One region of the Ferriphaselus amnicola genome, then DNA from elsewhere that is predicted to be linked to it. Evidence: predicted binding sites of a transcription regulator. Region 1 holds the regulator's gene; each other region holds the start of a gene.
The links. Region 1 encodes sigma-54, which starts transcription at its own class of promoters, with help from an activator protein. Its sites were predicted from a motif close to TGGCACNNTTCCTGCT; they were not measured.
Positions count from the first base shown of each region.

Region 2: a site for sigma-54 is predicted at 3,651-3,666, ahead of OYT1_RS00890 (ANTAR domain-containing response regulator). Genes of this name have one in related genera too.
Region 3: a site for sigma-54 is predicted at 3,671-3,686, ahead of OYT1_RS07155 (4Fe4S-binding leucine-rich repeat protein). Genes of this name have one in related genera too.

Region 1 covers NZ_AP018738.1:582,854-588,866, forward strand. Annotated here, with positions in the region: gene rapZ (RNase adapter RapZ) at 1-107, opposite strand, end outside; gene hprK (HPr(Ser) kinase/phosphatase) at 104-1,054, opposite strand; gene OYT1_RS02775 (PTS sugar transporter subunit IIA) at 1,069-1,524, opposite strand; gene hpf (ribosome hibernation-promoting factor, HPF/YfiA family) at 1,572-1,895, opposite strand; gene OYT1_RS02785 (RNA polymerase factor sigma-54) at 1,909-3,315, opposite strand; gene lptB (LPS export ABC transporter ATP-binding protein) at 3,344-4,066, opposite strand; gene lptA (lipopolysaccharide transport periplasmic protein LptA) at 4,063-4,632, opposite strand; gene lptC (LPS export ABC transporter periplasmic protein LptC) at 4,616-5,239, opposite strand; gene OYT1_RS02805 (KdsC family phosphatase) at 5,182-5,700, opposite strand; gene OYT1_RS02810 (KpsF/GutQ family sugar-phosphate isomerase) at 5,700-6,013, opposite strand, start outside.
Region 2 covers NZ_AP018738.1:191,087-197,099, forward strand. Annotated here, with positions in the region: gene OYT1_RS00875 (ABC transporter ATP-binding protein) at 18-812, opposite strand; gene ntrB (nitrate ABC transporter permease) at 822-1,601, opposite strand; gene OYT1_RS00885 (CmpA/NrtA family ABC transporter substrate-binding protein) at 1,609-2,862, opposite strand; gene OYT1_RS00890 (ANTAR domain-containing response regulator) at 3,040-3,639, opposite strand; gene OYT1_RS00895 (ArsR/SmtB family transcription factor) at 4,018-4,671, opposite strand; gene OYT1_RS00900 (DsrE/DsrF/TusD sulfur relay family protein) at 4,796-5,146, shown strand; gene OYT1_RS00905 (MBL fold metallo-hydrolase) at 5,165-5,896, shown strand; gene OYT1_RS00910 (MFS transporter) at 5,896-6,013, shown strand, end outside.
Region 3 covers NZ_AP018738.1:1,434,300-1,440,312, reverse strand. Annotated here, with positions in the region: gene OYT1_RS07175 (hypothetical protein) at 1-83, shown strand, start outside; gene OYT1_RS07170 (hypothetical protein) at 171-662, shown strand; gene OYT1_RS07165 (transglutaminase-like cysteine peptidase) at 923-1,558, shown strand; gene OYT1_RS07160 (bifunctional diguanylate cyclase/phosphodiesterase) at 1,571-3,517, shown strand; gene OYT1_RS07155 (4Fe4S-binding leucine-rich repeat protein) at 3,723-4,490, shown strand; gene OYT1_RS07150 (hypothetical protein) at 4,487-5,452, shown strand; gene istB (IS21-like element helper ATPase IstB) at 5,924-6,013, opposite strand, start outside.

The DNA.
Region 1 (6,013 bases):
TCGGCGGGCAGATTGTCCACGCAGTAGAACCCGTTATCTTCCAATAGTTTGATGGCGATGCTCTTGCCGGAGCCAGACAGGCCGCTGATGAGGAATAACTGGGTCATCGGTCTTCCAGATCGCGTTCCATTTCGGCTTGATGGCGATCGAAGAATTCCTTCATGGTGTCGATACCACGCTCTTGCAGCACGTAGTTGCGTGCGGCCGCTTCGACCAGTACAGCCAAGTTGCGTCCGGCCGTCACCGGAATGCTGACGGTGTTGATCTGTATGCCAAGAATCTCTTGGTGGCTGGCATTGAGAGGCAGCCGCTCCAGCTTGGACAGGTCTCCACCGGGCGGGCGGTGGAGGTGGACGATGAGCTTGAGTGATTTGCGTAGGCGCACGGCAGTTTCACCGAACATGGTGCGGATGTTCAGCATGCCTAGACCGCGCACTTCAAGAAAATCGCGTAGCAGATCAGGGCATTTTCCTTCGAGTGTGTCCGGCGAGGTGCGATAGAACTCAGTGATGTCGTCGGCAACTAGGCTGCTGCCGCGCGTGATGAGTTCCAAGCCGAGTTCACTTTTGCCCACGCCACTGTCGCCGGTGATGAGTACGCCGATGCCCATCACGTCGAGGAATACGCCGTGGCGCGTGGTCGATTCAGCCAATGCGGCAACGATGTAGTGGCGCACCAGCCACATCAGGTGGACGCTGTTCTTGGGCGAATGGAACAGCGGCGTGTGCGTCTGGTCGGCGTAGGCGACCAGCGCTTGCGGAATCTCGTCCGTGCCGGCGATGATCAGGCACAGTGTGCTGCCATGATCGAGTAGTTGCAGCGAGGCTTGCATCGCCTCGGCATCTAAGCTGTGTAGATAGTCCAGTTCGATGCTACTGAATACTTGCACCCAGTTCGGGTGGATCAGATTCATGTGGCCGATCAAGCCTTTGTTCGACGCATTGACGAGCTCGCTGTCGAGGATCTTGTCGGCGCCACCTTCTCCAGCGACCCATACCAAACCTAGTCGCTCTTGCTTGTCTTCGAACAGCCGCCGAATATCTACCTGAGCCATATCAAAGCCTCCGCCTAGGCTTGCCAGTTGGCGAACAGTTGGTAAAGAACGGCTGGGTCATCGCTGGCGAGCAGTTGATCTCGGAAGGATTTTTCGCAGAACATCTGTGCTAGTTCGCCTAACAGCTGTAGGTGCAGATCGGTCGCCCGTTCCGGTACCAGCAGGACAAAGATCAGGCTCACCGGCAGCCCATCCGGTGAATCGAAGGGGATCGGGGTGGTGGTTCGGATGAAACAGGCGATTGGATCGCGCAGTCCCTTGACGCGGCCATGTGGAATGGCAACGCCTTGCCCCAGCCCGGTCGAGCCGAGTTTCTCGCGCGCGAACAGACTGTCGAATACCTGACTGCGCCCGATGTTGCGAGTGTTCTCAAATAAGATGCCGACTCGTTCGAACACACGCTTCTTGCTGGTGGATTCGGCATCCACCATGACATTTTCGGGCGGCAGGAGGTTACTAATTAAACCCATGGTTTGTTCCCATGAAAAAGGGCGGCCATTAGACCGCCCACTAAAGGTTATTCTGCTTCAACGATCTTGCCGGAGTCGTCATGACGACGCGCGGTGTTCTTTTCCTTGTGCTTCAACACTTGGCGATCCAACTTCTCGATCAGCTCGTCGATGGCGACGTACAGGTTGGCATCTTGGCATTCCACGAAGATTGTTTTGCCGCTGATATGGACGGTGGCTTCTGCCTTTTGTTCGAGCTTGTCCACCGATAGGATTACGGTGACATCCAGCACGTTGTCGAAGTGTTTCTTGATCTTGCCCAGTTTGCTGACCACATGCTCACGAATGGCGGGAGTGATGTCTAGATGATGTCCGCTGAGGTTGAGGTTCATGGTTGCTCCTTTGTTAGAGTGATTTACGAAGATTGACCGGGAGGATATTTAGCGATTCCCGGTATTTTGCCACAGTGCGCCGAGCGACTTGTATGCCCTGCGACACGAGGATTTCTGCCAAACGGCTGTCGCTCAGCGGATGATGAGCATCTTCCTGAGAGACCAGTTGCTTGATTAAGGCGCGGATGGCGGTGGAGGAACATGCCCCGCCGCTGTCGGTGGAGACGCCGCTGCCGAAAAAATATTTGAGTTCAAAGATACCACGTGGAGTTAGCATGAACTTCTGTGTGGTGACTCGTGAAATGGTCGATTCGTGTAATTCAAGCTGTTCAGCGATCTCGCGCAGCACGAGCGGGCGCATGGCGACTTCGCCATGCTCAAGGAACATACGCTGCCGCTCCACGATGGCTTGCGATACGCGCAAGATGGTGTCGAAGCGCTGTTGCAGATTCTTGATGTACCAACGTGCTTCCTGTAACTGCCCAGTCATCTGTTGCGAACTTTGCTCATCACGGCGCTGCATGATGTTGGCGTAAAGTTGGTTCACGCGTAAACGTGGCATAGCTTCTGGGTTGAGGCGGGCCGCCCAGCGACCACGCTGGCGCTCGACGATGACGTCGGGCACGACGTAATCGCTGACCCGTTGCTCGTAACGCGCGGCTGGGCGCGGATTGAGTTGCAGAATGAGGGCTTGAGCCGCACGCAGACCATCTTCGTCACAGTGTAGCAGCCGTTTGAGGCGGGTGTAGTCGTGAGCAGCCAGGAGATCGAGATGCTTGTCCGTGAGTTGTATCGCTAGTTGCCGACTCGGGGTGGTGGCTGGCAGGGCGCGCAGCTGCAAGGACAAACACTCAGATAAATCGCGTGCCGCGATGCCAGGCTCATCTAGATGTTGCAACTGGACGAGTGCAGTTTCTAGATCATCTAGCGTGACATCTAACTCTTCCGGTAGCATCTCGAAGATGTCTTCCAATGACTGTGCCAGAAAGCCGCCATCATCTAGCGCGTCAATTAGCAGTGCAATCAGTTGGCGGTCATGGTGGTCGAGTTGGCTGAGGCTGAGTTGGGTCAGGAGATGCTCGCGCAGACTTGGGGAGCTGGCGGCTGTCTCGGGATAGTGGTCATCTTCGTCATCAGAGCTGGCTGAGCTAGGGCTATAAGACAGCTCGCTCCAGTCTTCCTCGGCCTTGGATGATTCTCTTTCAGGCTGCTCGGGGCTGGTGGAGGTGGTGCTTGCCGTACTCGTGGCAAACGAGGTGATCTCGTCTTCCTCGCGCTCCAAGAACGGATTCTCATCCAGCAGTCGCGCAGTTTCCTGATTGATCTCCAAGGTAGAGAGTTGCAGTAAGCGGATAGATTGCTGCAACTGCGGTGTGAGCGTCAGTTGCTGGGATTGCCTGAGTTGTAGTGATGCTTTCATGCCAACGATTATTAGGTGGGCGTCACTTTTATAGTTTGAAGTGCTCGCCGAGATACACTTTCCTCACGGCTTCATTATAGATGATTTCCTCGGGCTTGCCTTCCGCCATCACTGCGCCAGCGTTGATGATGTAGGCGCGGTCGCAGATGCCCAAGGTTTCCCGCACGTTATGGTCGGTAATCAGCACACCGATGCCGCGTTCTTTGAGAAAACGGATGATCTTCTGGATATCTAGCACGGCGATGGGGTCAACGCCGGCAAAGGGTTCATCCAGCAGAATAAAACGCGGATCGGTGGCCAGCGCGCGTGCGATCTCGCAGCGCCGTCGTTCGCCTCCAGAGAGACTCATGGCGGGATTGTCGCGTATGTGGCTGATATGTAACTCGTCTAGCAAGGTTTCTAGCGTCGATTCCTGTTGGGCGAGAGGGAGTCCGCGCAACTCCAGTACGGCGCGAATGTTTTCGGCCACCGTCAAGCGACGGAAAATCGAGGCCTCTTGTGGCAGATAGCCTAGTCCTAATTGGGCACGGCGATGAATGGGCGCATGAGTGATCTTGTGCTGGTCGATGTAGATGTCTCCGCCATCTGCTGCAACCAAGCCTACGATCATATAGAAGCTGGTGGTTTTTCCTGCACCGTTAGGGCCGAGCAGGCCGACCACTTCGCCGCTGTGCACGGATAGAGATACGTCTTGCACCACAGTGCGGGCGCGGTACTGCTTCCTCAGCGAGGTGGTGCGCAATTCACTCATGGCTTACCTAAACTGGTCGAAGGCCGGATGGACACTGGATCCGTGGGGGCTGGGATGCTCTCGTTCCTAGGCTGAATGACTGCGCGAACTCGGCCTCGCTGGCCGGAATTCGGAGTTCGCGAGCTGTCCACATGGAATATCTCGGTCTTGGAGTCATAGGTGATGTGATCGCCATGAACTTCGTCGTTACTGCGCTTCATGCTGGCTTCGCCGAAGAGTTCTAGGAATTCATTCTGCGTGTCGTACTCGATGCGCTGTCCGTTACCTTCGATGATTTCATCCACGCCTTCGCGCTTCTGTCTGAACTGAGCGGGTTTGCCTGTGACGGTGCCATGCTTGTCACCAGCGGCGGTTTCTGTGACTACGATCTTGTCGCCCGTGATCATTAGCGTGCCTTGGATGAGTCTGACGTTGCCTTCAAAGATGCTGATCTGCTTCGCATCGTCAATGTTGACGGTGTTGGCATCCAAATACATCGGTTGGTTGCGATCAGCACGCTCCGCCCAAGCCGACGATGCGCCAAGTAGTAGGAGGCAGAGCAAGAGAGCATCAATTCGCAGCAACATGTTCGCTTCTTACGTGTGACAGCAGCTTGATGGTCTGCGTCTTGTTATCTAAGGTCATGCCGATGGCACTCACGAGATTGTGAGCATCGCGCATGGTGACGGGGCGGTCGGTCTCCGCGTAGTCTTCGCTCGGCAGAGCTCGCAGATACGTGGTGGTGAAGACGCGCTCACTGGCGGCTGTGCTAGCAGCGCGCACGATGCGCACATCGCCACGCAAGATGGTTTCGTCGCGATGGAAAGTCGTGCCAGTTTGAGCGGTGGTGTGTAGTGTCGGGCGATTAGGTGTAAGGGCGATGATCTCGGGCTGCTCTAGATGCAGCGAGTCATCATCGGGGTAATGTCTCATCTCGTGGGCGTTGATGCGATGATGAGGCTTGCCTTGTTCGTCCAGTGCGGTGGCTCGGAAGTTATTGACGATGAAATCGGGATCGTGCCGCTTGCTGCTGTCGGCTTGGGCGAGCAGTGGCCCCACTTGCTGGTCCAGCCAGTAGGTGCCAGCCAATACCAGAAGCAGAGGCAGTAGCGGCAACCAGTTGCGCAGTTTTTCGATCATGCGAGGTAGGGGGCGAGTTGTGCGTCCAGCGTGCCTTGCGCTGACATTAGCCATTCGCAGACTTCGCGTACTGCGCCGTGCCCTGCTTGGCGTTGCGTGACGTATTGAGCGTGACTCTGCACGATCTGGGGCGCGGCGGGAACGCTGATCGCTAATCCGACGTGGCGCATGGCGGGTAGATCGACCACGTCATCGCCCATGAACGCGGCATGCTCAGGCGCAATATTCAATTCGGCCAGCAGTGTTTTAATGGCGGCGCGTTTGTCATGTACGCCTTGATAGACGTTGGTGATGCCGAGATTTTTGGCGCGCAGTTCGACGCAATGCGAGGTGCGCCCGGTGATGATGGCCAGCTCGACGCCGGAAGTTTTTAGCATTTTCAAGCCGTGGCCATCGAGCGAGTTGAAGCGCTTGAACTCCTCACCGGAGTCCGATAGATAGAGGCCGCCGTCAGTCATGATGCCGTCAATGTCAAAGGCGATGAGACGGATCTGTTTGGCGATTGCTATGGACATCAGATGACTTTCGCTTTCAGTAGATCGTGCATGTTGAGTGCACCAACCAGTACATTGTCTGTGTTCACTACGAGCATCTGGCTGATGTTGTGGCGCTCCATCAGTTCCACTGCGGCGACCGCTAAGTCGTCTGGGTGAATGCTGCGCGGATTGTGCGACATCACGCTGGCGATGGGTGTGGCCTTGAAGTCGAATTGCTTTTCCAGAGTGCGGCGCAGATCACCGTCGGTGTAGATGCCGAGGACGTGTTGTTGTCCATCTACGATGGCGGTCATGCCTAAGCCTTTACGTGACATCTCCAATACAGCATCGG
Region 2 (6,013 bases), 390 kb from region 1:
AGGACAGCTTCATCGTGCTAAGCCGCTTCTTTGTGCGCCTGCTTCTGGTACAAGAACTCCAGCACCGCGCCGCGTAACTGGTGGTAATGCGGGTTGTTGGCCAGTGCCAGACGGTTGCGCGGCTTGGGCAGATCGACGCTGAGGATCTCGCCGATGGTTGCCGCTGGGCCGTTGGTCATCATCACGATGCGGTCGGACAGGAGCACCGCCTCGTCCACGTCATGCGTAACCATCACCACGGTGCTCTGGGTGGCGGCGACGATCTTCATCAGTTCATCCTGCAAGTGGGCACGGGTCAGCGCATCCAATGCTCCGAAGGGCTCGTCCATCAGCAATACCTTGGGTTGCATGGCCAGCGCTCGGGCGATGCCGACGCGCTGCTTCATGCCGCCAGAGATCTCGTGCGGGTATTTCTTCTCGGCGTGTGACAGGTGTACCAGCGCCAGTGCATCCAGCGTGCGCTGGCGCAGCTTGGCTTTGTCCTCGGTATCGCCGAATACGCGCTCCACGCCCAGATAGATGTTGTCGAAGCAAGTCATCCAAGGCAACAACGAGTGGTTCTGGAACACCACGGCGCGCTCCGGTCCAGGCCCTGCGATCTCGCGCTCGGCGCAGAACAGGTGGCCGGAGCTGGGCAGCAACAGCCCAGCGATCAGGTTGAGTAGGGTGGATTTGCCACAACCGGAGTGGCCGATTAGCGTGATGAACTCACCGCGTTCGATGGTCAGGTCGATGTCGCGCAGTGCGATGAATTCGCCCTGGCGTGTGGTGAACACCATGCCAGCGTTCTCGACATTTACGTATCGTTTCATTTGAGTCTCCTAGTAGCTGAAGCGCTTGGCCAGCCATACCAGCATCTGTTCCAGCAACAGGCCGACGATGCCGACCACGAAGATGGCGATGATGATGTGCTCCACATTCAGGTTGTTCCATTCGTCCCATACCCAGAAGCCGATACCAACGCCGCCGGTGAGCATCTCCGCTGCTACGATGACCAGCCAAGCGGTGCCGATGGACAGCCGCACGCCGGTGAGCATGTAGGGCAGGGTGGCAGGGAACAGGATGCGGGTGAATACCTTCCACTCTGACAGCTTGAGTACGCGCGCCACGTTGAGGTAATCCTGCGGCAGTTGGCGTACGCCCATGGCGGTGTTGATGACCATGGGCCAGATACTGGAGATGAAGATCACCCAGATTGCCGCTGGATTGGCGGCCTTGAATACCAGCAGACCGATGGGCAGCCAAGCCAGCGGGGATACCGGCTTGAGCAAGCTGATGATGGGCGAGGCCATCTTGTCCAGAAAGGTGAAGCGCCCGACCATGAAGCCCAGCGGGATGCCAATCAGCGCGGCTAGGCCAAAACCGGTGCCGACGCGCTGGAGCGAATTCAGGATGTTCCAACCTATGCCCTGATCGTTGGGGCCGTGCCGATAGAAGGGGTCGCTGAACAATTCTACTGCCGAGTGCCAAGTTTTGACTGGTCCCGGCAGCGTGTCATTGGTTTGCGCCAGCATGCCCCACAGGCCGACCAGAAATGCCACCCCCAGCAACGGGGGCAGCACCGAGTGCACCATGAATTCCTTGAAGTCACGAAGTTGCATGGTCACCTCAAGCGTGGATCTTGAAGCTGGCGGCGTACTTCTTGGGGTCCTTGCCGTCCCACACCGTACCGTCCATCAACTTGCTGCTGCGCATCACGTCCTTGGGCACGGGCACTTTGACCTGCGCAGCCGCCTGCTTGTACAGCTCGACCTGATTGATCTTCTTGGCGACGCCCAGATAATCGGGATCATCCTTGAGCAGACCCCAGCGTTTCTGTTGGGTGAGGAACCACATGCCGTCAGACAGGAAGGGGAAGTTGACCGCGCCATCGTTGTAGAACTTCATGTAATTGGGGTCGTTCCACTTCTTGCCTAGGCCGTCCTCGTACTTGCCTTCCAGACGCTGATCGATCACCTCCACCGGACAGTTGACGTAGGACTTGTCGGCGATGATCTCGGCGACCTTGCGGCGATTGGCCATATCGTCGATGTACTTGGAGGCCTCCAGTACCGCCATGATGAGCGCGCGTGCAGTGTTGGGATTCTTCTGGGTGAATTCGGCGGTGCAGCCCAGCACCTTTTCTGGGTGGTCTTTCCAGATGTCTTGCGTGGTGGCCGCAGTGAAACCGATCTTGTCGTAGATGGCGCGGTTGTTCCACGGCTCGCCGACGCAGAAACCGTCCATATTGCCGACGCGCATGTTGGCGACCATTTGCGGTGGCGGCACGGTGATGGTCTTCACGTCACTCATCGGGTTGATGCCGTTACTGGCCAGCCAGTAATACAGCCACATGGCGTGGGTGCCGGTGGGGAATGTCTGGGCAAAGGTGTAATCGCGCTTCTCGGCATCCACCAGCTTCTTCAGCGTCGCGCCATTGGTCACGCCCTTGTCTCGGAGCTGGTTGGATAGGGTGATCGCCTGACCGTTGTTGTTCAGCGTCATCAGCACGGACATGTCTTTCTTTTGTCCGCCGATGCCTAGGTGTACGCCATAGATCAAGCCATACAGAACGTGAGCTGCATCAAGTTCACCGTTAGTCAGCTTGTCGCGCACAGCCGCCCAGGACGCTTCCTTAGATGGAATGATCTTGATGCCGTATTTCTCGTCGAACTTCATCACCGAGGCGATGACCACGGAGGCGCAGTCGGTTAGTGGAATGAATCCGACTCGGACCTCTTTCAGTTCCGGGGCGTCGGAACCTGCTGCCCAAGCTGCACTGCGCACACCCGGCGGTACCATGGCCATCAAGGCGGCGCCTCCCAGTAAACCCATTCCATTCTTCATAAAATCTCTCCGGCTGTTGTTGGTTTCATCGTTCATGACATCGCTCCTTGGTTAAAAACTAGCAAATAAAAAAGGCGTCCATCTGCAAGAGATACCGCTCTCGCAAATGGACGCCTTTGTCCTTGATTCTGTCCGACCATCATGGTCGGAGTCTATTTACTTACTCGATCCGCCGTTGGATCGTTGTTGTTAGCTAAGCAATCGCTGTGCCAGCTATCCCATCAACTCTGCCACCGTGATGACTTGGCGAGCCACATCGGCTAGTTTGAGTCCCTTATCCATCGCCATTTTGCGCAACGCCTGATATGACTCGTCTTCACTCCAGTCGCGTTGCTTCATCAATATGCCCTTGGCGCGATCCACTTCCTTGCGTTCGGCCAATTGATTCTCGGCTTTTTCCAGCTCTTGACGCATGGCGTGGAACTGGTTGAATCGAGCGATCGCTACTTCCATGATGGGGCGCAGTCGTTCAGTTTTCAGTCCATCGACCACATAGGCACTGACCCCTGCACGTATCGCTGCGCGTATCTTTTCGCTATCTTCATCGTGTGTAAACAATACGATAGGTCGTGGCTGGTCACGACTGATGATGCACAGATGCTCCAGCGTATCTCGATCAGGTGAGTCTGTATCGAGGATGACAATATCGGGCTTGAGTTCGCTCACTAAACCCGGCAAATCAGCACTTGCGGAAACATGAGCGGCGAGGTGGCAGCCGGCTTCATTCAGCGCGTGCTTGAGCAGTGCGGCGCGCTCGAAGGTTTCATCCACCAGCAGTACGCGTAAGGGGAATTCAGCAGTATTGATATTCATACCGCTTGTAAAGCAAGTATTACGCCAGAATTAAATGAGGCGTTTTAGGTCAGGAGACAATTAAATGCACTAATTGGTGGCAACAAATGCTTTCAATGCACCTAAATGAATCAGAACGAATTGGTTACTATATTTATTCGAATCACGTCAATAATCAGTGAGCAATTCTTCAACAGAATGAAAAGTTATCACTTAACTAGGTACTCACAGCCAGTGTCAGCAAACTACATCACATCTGTCATTCGGCAGCAATAGGCTTTGTGACCGCAAAGGCCGAGGATGTGACGGCCAGGAATTCGGCCAAAGCGGAAATTGAGGAACGAGGCCGGCTATTTCTGCTATCGGCCCCCGAGCGGACATCAGCAGCTAATCGACGAGCTACTTACCACTCGCAGCTTCCCACTCCGCTATACCTTCCCGCAGATGGATGGCTGAATATCCTTCTTGCCTTAGCAGAGCAACGGCATCCACTGCCATCAGACAATAAGGCCCTCTGCAGTAAGCGACAATGGCGCGGTCTTTAGGAAGTTCACTCAGACGCTGGCGTAGTTCCTCGATTGGAATCGAGCGAGCAAACGGCAGATGCGCATTCAAATATTCCCCTGTCGGCCTGACATCGAGTACCACCACCTCACCTTTGCGTGCCGCCTTCATTAGGCTGTCACGATCACTCGGCACCAAATCATCCGGTTGCGAGGCGATCTTCTGCAATGCTAGTTGCAGCTCAATCAATCGCTCCTCCGCCAGAGTATGGATCTGTACCCACATGTCAGCTACCGACTTGTCGGCGAGACGGTAGTAGATGTTTTTACCCTGACGCTCGGTTTCAACCAGATGCGCCATGCGCAACTCGCGTAAATGTGAGCTGGTCAGCTTTACGCTGATAGATGCCTCGTTCGCCAGCGTCTCCACCGTCTTCTCGCTCTGACAAAGCAGTTCGATCAGCTCCAAGCGCTTGGGGCTGGAGAATACCTTGCCTATCCGTGACACCTGCTCATAGAGCAGGTCTTTTATCTTGCGAGAGTCTTTCATGGCATTAGTCCGTAATTGGCTGGATTGTATGACTAAGACTATAGATTAACTTGACACAGAATGACAGATGGCGCTTAATCATTCCAGTATCGACTAGAATGATAATCAACCCAAGGAGGTCGCCATGAATCATCTTTATATCCTCAACGATGGCCCATATGGAAGTGAGCGCACCTATAACGGCCTGCGTTTGGCTGGCGCTGTTTCCAAAATGGAAGGCAATGCCGTGCGGGTTTTTTTGATTGGTGATGCGGCATCGGCGGCACACCGCAATCAGAAAGTACCGTCAGGCTTCTACAACGTGGAAACCATGCTCGGCAATGTGATTCGGCACGGCGGCGAGGTTGGTATCTGTGGCACCTGTATGGATGCGCGAGGCATGAGCGAAAGCGATATTGCAGATGGCGCACGCCGTAGCACCTTGGCTGAGTTGTCGGAGTGGACGGTGTGGGCAGATAAGGTTCTGGTGTTCTAATTTAAAAGGGAGGGCGGGATGTTTTTCAAACAACTGGCAACAAAAGAGTCGTCACTGTCTTACTTCTTCGGCTGCGGCACCAAGGGTAAATCCATGGCGGTAGATGTGGTCGCAGGCGATGAGGAGTGGTACATCGAGGAGGCGAAGAAAGCTGGGGTCTCCATCAATTATGTGATCGACACCCATGTCCATGCCGATCATTATTCCGGCGGCAGGAAACTCGCCCAGATGGTCGGTGCGCCGTACTGCCTGCACGAATCGAACAAAGGACGGGTCAAGTTCGAGTATGAGTCATTGGGCGATGGTCAGTCGCTCAACCTCGGCAACGTCAATGTCGAAGTCCTGCACACTCCCGGACATACGCCCGACAGCATCTGCCTGCTAGTGACAGATATGCGGCGCGGGGAGCTGCCTTGGTTCGTTATCACCGGTGACACGCTGTTCGTTGGTGCCATCGGTCGCCCTGATCTCTTGGGACGTGAGCGCGAGATGGCGGGTCAACTTTTTGACAGCATTCATGCCAAGCTGCTGCATTTATCCAATGAAGTCGAAATCTATCCGGGGCATCAGGCAGGCAGCGTGTGCGGTGCGGGTTTGTCCGGTAAGCCGAGTTCGACCATCGGATTCGAGAAGCGCTGGAATCAGGCATTGTCGATGGATAAAGCCGCTTTCATCGAGAACTTAGTCAAAGAGATTCCGCCGCGCCCAGCCGAGATGGACAAGATGGTAGCTGCCAACCTCGCGGGCTGATGGGTATGCAACACGGTATTCGAGTTAACCTAGATCAGTTCCTGCATCAACTGCTGCAAGTCATGCTGGTGGGTTTCACCATCGGCATGATGCGCACAGTAGTACCTGCATTATCCG
Region 3 (6,013 bases), 850 kb from region 1:
ACCCTGTATTGGGTGATGAAGAACGGCAGTTATTTGATTCTGCAAAAAGAAATGCAGTGTTGTTGGGCTTGGAAGTGGGTTAAATCGGTTGACTGACAGAGATCGATGAAGTAAAGTCGCCGCCAATTGTTAGTAAGTTAATTAAGAATTATTTTTGCGAGGGTGCTGGTATGAAAAACTTTAAATTCAAGGCAGTTGCGTTGGCAGTGATGTTAGGGCTGTCGTCGGTCGCTGTGGCTCAAATCACGGCATCCTCGACTACCGCTGACATGGTTGCGGAATTCACAGGTGGCATGAGTGCAGGCACAGTGGTTTCTACTGCTGCTTCGACTCAAGGTACTGCGAATCTGGCAGCTTTGGTGAGTGCTCTGATCGCAGCTGGTGCTGATGCTTCTCAGGTTGTTTCAGCAGCAATCGTGGCTGGTGGTAATGCGCAAGAAATCGTGAATGCTGCTATTTCTGCCGGTACGGACACGCAAGTGGCTGTTGCTGCAGCAATTGGCGCAGGTGCTGACCCGACAACCATCACTCAAGCTTCTGCAGCGGGTGGTAATGGTGGAAACGGTGGTTTCTCACCAACAGGTGGATTCAGCCGCTCTAGCTTGTCTATCACACCGATCCCAGCAGGCGGTGGCGGCGGTACACCAGTTAGCGGCGCTTGATCCTAGCGTCTCTCAAAAAAGCCCTGTCGAATGTCAGGGCTTTTTTTTACCCATATTTTTCGGGTGAGTCAGATCGGTGGACGAGATTGTTTGTTGGCGATGGAAAGTCCATACGAAACTGGCTACAGATATTTGGTAATGTGACGATGAGTGGAGCTGAGTCGTTTTTCTAGTGTGATATGTCGGGTCTGTTCAGAGCTTCGTTCAATTCGTTTTCCATAAGCGCCAAGCTTGTCCGTTGGCTGAGCTTCAGCCTAGCTATGGTTGTTTGCTTACCTTGGGTGTATGCCGGTGCCATCGATCTATCTCCAAGACTGTTGAGCTATGTGGCGAGTCGTTGGGGAGGCGGAGCAGAGGAGCGTTTAAAGGGTTGGAGCAACTTCGTCACTTTGCAGCAGCAGCGCCGAGAAAACCGAGCGGTCGATCCAGATAGTCGCTCATCTCCTGTGTATGCCACCAATCGACTATGGGCGGGGGTTCCCTATCTATCAGACCAATCCAACTGGGGGATGGATGATTATTGGGCGACCCCAGTCGAGGTGATGGGCATCAACCATGCCGACTGTGAAGATTATGCGATCGCAAAATATTTCACCTTGAAAGAGCTCGGCGTACCTGTTTCTAAGATGCGTATCACCTATGTTCGTGCGTTGCGGTGGAATGAGCCTCACATGGTATTGGCTTACTACCCTGAGCCCGATTCTGAGCCATATATCTTGGATAACCTGACCGATCGTATTGACGTGGCTTCTGATCGCCGTGACCTTGAGCCGATCTACAGCTTCAATGATGATGACTTATGGACGGCAGGCAGCGCGGCCAAGGCAGGGAAGTCTAGCCAGATTCGCTTATGGCGCGGATTGATCGAAAAGATGGATAAAGAACAAAGAATGTAAGGGAAGACTTAGATGACGTTATTTCGCCAGTTATTCATTGCGGTCTCCATCCTGTTTTTGATGTTGATGGTGGTCATCGAGGCAACCTACATTCATAGCTCGCGGGCTTATCTACAGGAGCAATTGACCTCCCACTCTCAGGATGTGGCTACCTCACTGGGCCTAGTTTTGCCATCGGCGCTGGATGAGCATGATGAGATCAAGACGCAGACCATTGTCGGTGCGGTATTCGATCGAGGGTTTTATCAATCTATCCGTGTCGTGTCGATCAAGGGCGACACCCTAGTGCTGAGGGAGTTATCCCCGTTGCCACCCGAGGTGCCTCGTTGGTTTGCGCAGTGGGTCAATCTGGAGGTGCCTTCGGCGGAATCGCTGATCACCAAGGGGTGGCGACAAATGGGCCGAGTGATTGTGTCGAGTCACCCAAACTTTGCGTATAAGCAGCTTTGGGCAACTACACAATCGGCCACGATCTGGCTGCTTTGCCTGTATCTCCTCAGCCTTGTGCTGTTGCACTTCTTCCTTAGGACCATTTTGAGTCCGTTGAGAGCGATCGAAGCAGTCGCTGAATCTATCAGTGAGCGCGACTTCAAGACGGTCACAAATACACCTCGCGCCAGAGAGCTTCGTAGTGTCGTACGCGCGATCAACTCACTGTCAAACAAGATCAGAGACTTCATCAGCAAGGAAGTCGAGATCGCCAAGCACTTCCGTCAAGAGGCCTATCAGGACCCCCTCACTAAGCTGAATAATCGTCGCGGGTTCGAGCAGCAGATCCATACCATCCTTGAGTCTCCTGTGGATGTCGAGTCTGGCGTGCTGTTCATGATCCATCTGCCGAATTTTGAGGAGTTCAATGTCGAACAAGGATATGTCAAAGGCGATCAGTTGCTGGTCGATCTGGCACAAGCTCTGGTCTCTGTTCCGGCTCGACAAGAGTTGATGACGGCACGTATCGGTGGTGTCACTTTTATTGTGGCCAGCTTCAATCTATCGAAGTCGCAAGCCGAGTCATTAGGCAGTGACTTGGTTGAGCATATCAAGACGGCGTACCTAACTGGGGGTGAGCACCATCGTTTTTCCTGTGGCGGGGTGTATTTCGGCAGCGAACGTATGGAGCTGGCGAAGCTCATGGCAGAGGCTGATTCGGCCATGCTCCAAGCGAGCGAAGCTCAGGAATTGATACTCACCGAACATCGTGTCGAGCAGGCTGACGTGGTGAAAGGCTCGCAGTACTGGAAACAGTTCATTTTGAGTGCCTTGAGCCAAGGGCGGACCGCGTTATTTGTTCAACCCGTGCAATCGTTGCTTAATAATGGACAGGTGCTTCAGAACGAGGTGACGGGGCGGTTGTGCGCGGAGAGCGGCGAGATCATTCCTGCAGCTCAGTTCATGATGATGGCAAGTCGCCATCAACTTGTTGCCGCGATCGATCGCAAACTTATGGAAAAACTGTTCCATTTGTTGCTGGCACGTCCTTCCTTTGAGGGACAAATCGCGATCAACTTATCGATTCGTTCGATCAGTGATCCAAACTTGGTGGATTGGTTGCTTGGTGAGCTCAAAGCGCAACCTGAATTAGCGAAGCGGCTGGTATTCGAATTTGCGGAGTTCTCGATCGTTCAGGATCTGCGAGCCGCAAGCGACTTCGTAATCAAGGTGCGTAAGCTGGGAGCGAACTTTGCGGTGGACAACTTTGGCCTTCATCATTCCGCGTTTGAGTATCTTCAATCGCTGCGTCCTGCCTATATCAAACTCAATACCTCCTATGTCAACGCGCTTGACTCCAGCCCAGAGAATCAATTCTTCATCTCATCGGTGGTCAAGATCGCTCGTCCGCTGGAGGTGATGACCATCGCCCATGGTGTGGAAACCGCTGGCCAGCTTGATCTACTGAAGCAACTGGGGGTGGATGGCTATCAGGGTTATGCGATAGGACTGCCGACTCGCCTCGATTAGACAGACCGATTGATACGTTGCGGCAGGGCAGTTTGGTCGTTGTTGGCTCGGGAGCCCCGTTCAACTTGCTCGTAGCCTACATTTGTCGCACTCCCGACAATTCATTGTGTGGCTGATTGATATTTAGACGGCCTTGGCGGGTCGTTTGGCCTATGGCACATAAGTTGCTCCATCTCGTTTTAGATTTCAATGGAGTGGGGTGGCTATGGCGGAGCGGCAGGCTGGGGCGTCGCCGTTGGTGGGCGTCGTGAGCGCGGATTGCACCTGCTGTCCGCATCGGGCGGTGCTGGCGGCGGGGCGGTGTGTGCCGGGCGATGTGTGCTTGGTGGCACAGAGCGGGCGACAGATCGACCGTTTTTTGCGCCGCAACCCTGAGTTTGCCGAGGGCTGCTTGGCAGATGGCTTCTGGGAGCGACGCGCCATTGCGGTGCGCTATGCACCGTTGCCGGTGGTGCGGCAGTTGGCGCCGGATATCGACGAGGTGGTGCGTCGCGTGGTGGCGAGCCGTTTGCCTATCGACGAACTGGACGACTATTTGCACGATACCGACCGTGAAGTGCGCATGACAGTGGCCGAGCGCATCGCGCCGGAGCGCTTGGTGGCCTTGCTGAGCGATGTGGATTATCTGGTGCGTTTGCAGGTGGCTAAACGGTTACCGCACGGTCAGTTGCGGCGCATGGTGCATGATGTTGACCGAGAGGTGCGTAAGGAGGTGGCTAGGCGCATGCCACCTTTTGCTTTGGGCATATTGGTCAAAGATGAGGATGCTGAAGTCCGTCGCATCATCGCGGCACGCATGTTGCCGGATGATGCAGGCAGGTTATTGGCGGATGAGGATTGGGTGGTGCGACTGGAAGCAGCACAGCGTGCTCCGGTGGAATTAATCGCTGAGTTAGTGGATGATGTCGAGCCCGATGTGCGCAGTGTGGTGCGCCAGCGGCTAACTCAGTATTTGCACGAGGATAGTAAATGAGTCTTTATACGATGGATGAAATCACCCTGTTCAAATTGGCGGCTGAGATCGAAGCTACTCCACCGCGCCCGCATCACAGCGTCTTGCTAGAAATCTCGCAACGCATCCGTCCGGGGTGTTCTTTCCGTTATGCGCTCAATCGGGGTGGTTGGTATCGTCCAGGTGGAGTGCTTGCCAGTGATGGTGAGCGTATTGCGAGTCATTTGGAAAGTTGGGCGAAAGCTGAACTGGAATCGTGCGGCGGCGAAATGGACGAGTTGGTGGAGCGCTATGCTGACAGTGGCTTGCTAGTGACGCGTCACTCTGGACGTACCCACTACCTTGTCGCATCGTATGGCCTAGCTCCCACCGACTTTTTGCAGCTCGAAGTGGAAGAATTGCAGGAAGTATTGGATCGCAAGTTGATCGATGTCGAGCGGCCACCTCATGATTGGCAGGAGTTGACCGAGCCATTGATGCCCGATGTGATCGAGGCCCAGCCGGTGGGCGCGCCACATTACCGCTTCCGTCGCCTGCTCGATATGCGTCAGATCCTTGCTCGCGTCGCGTCCAATGACGGGCATACCGCAGGACTGACGCGTCTGTTTGCCGAGTGGCAGTTGAGCAGTGCAGCGGCACGCGGCCACTTAAGCGATCATTGGATCGTTGCTCTGCGCGAACATCTGGATCGCTACCGTAATCCTGTGCTTACCGCCTCGCTCATCTCACGTCATGCCCGAGCACTCAAGCCTTTCCATTGGAACGTTGAACTGTCCGGTGTAGAGATGAGCGCACAGTTGCAGGCCTTCGATCGCGCAGCGGGCTATCCATCAGCTTGGTATTTTCATCTGGTTGCCGGAAGTATCACCCCAGCCAAGATCGCTTACTCGGTAGCACGTGACCTAGAGGCAGGCTTCAGCTACCTGCCGGAGACGGAAGTGGCGCTGATAAAAGCTTGGGTGGCGTCACCGTATTCGGTCTGATCTGATCTGTCCACGGACTCATACCGTGGACATGAGTGCTTTGCTACATCTATCGACTTATCATGTCATGTAGCCAAGCAGATCGAGAGAATTTGGCAAAAGTGGGGCAGAAGCTGTAACTAAACTTCCCACTGCAAATGGAAAATTCTTGGAGAATTTTCGTTGAGCACCAACTTGGGTTTTTTGGATCTCCAAATTCAAAAGTGATTGATTTACTGAGAAGCTCAAGCGCCGTGTTCTGCACATCAAGAGGTGACGGCAAATCGTCAATTTGTAATTCGTACTGAACCGAAGCCAAGTTATGCAAAGGATTTACTGCCGAATGATTAATCATCTTATGTAGGAGTTGAATCTCCGGTGGGCTGTAGGCCTTCAGATTGCTGGCAAGTGTTAGTGCTGTTGAATTGCGTGTAAAACTGACCCACCAATTGCATTGAACTTTGACCCACCCTTGAATTATCTCTGAACGTTTCAAGTTGTGGATAGTTTTCTGTTTTTGCCCTCCTTTCCCGATTGAGTTGAACTGTTTCTGAAGCGGTAACTGTCGTTGCCGGACTCCAC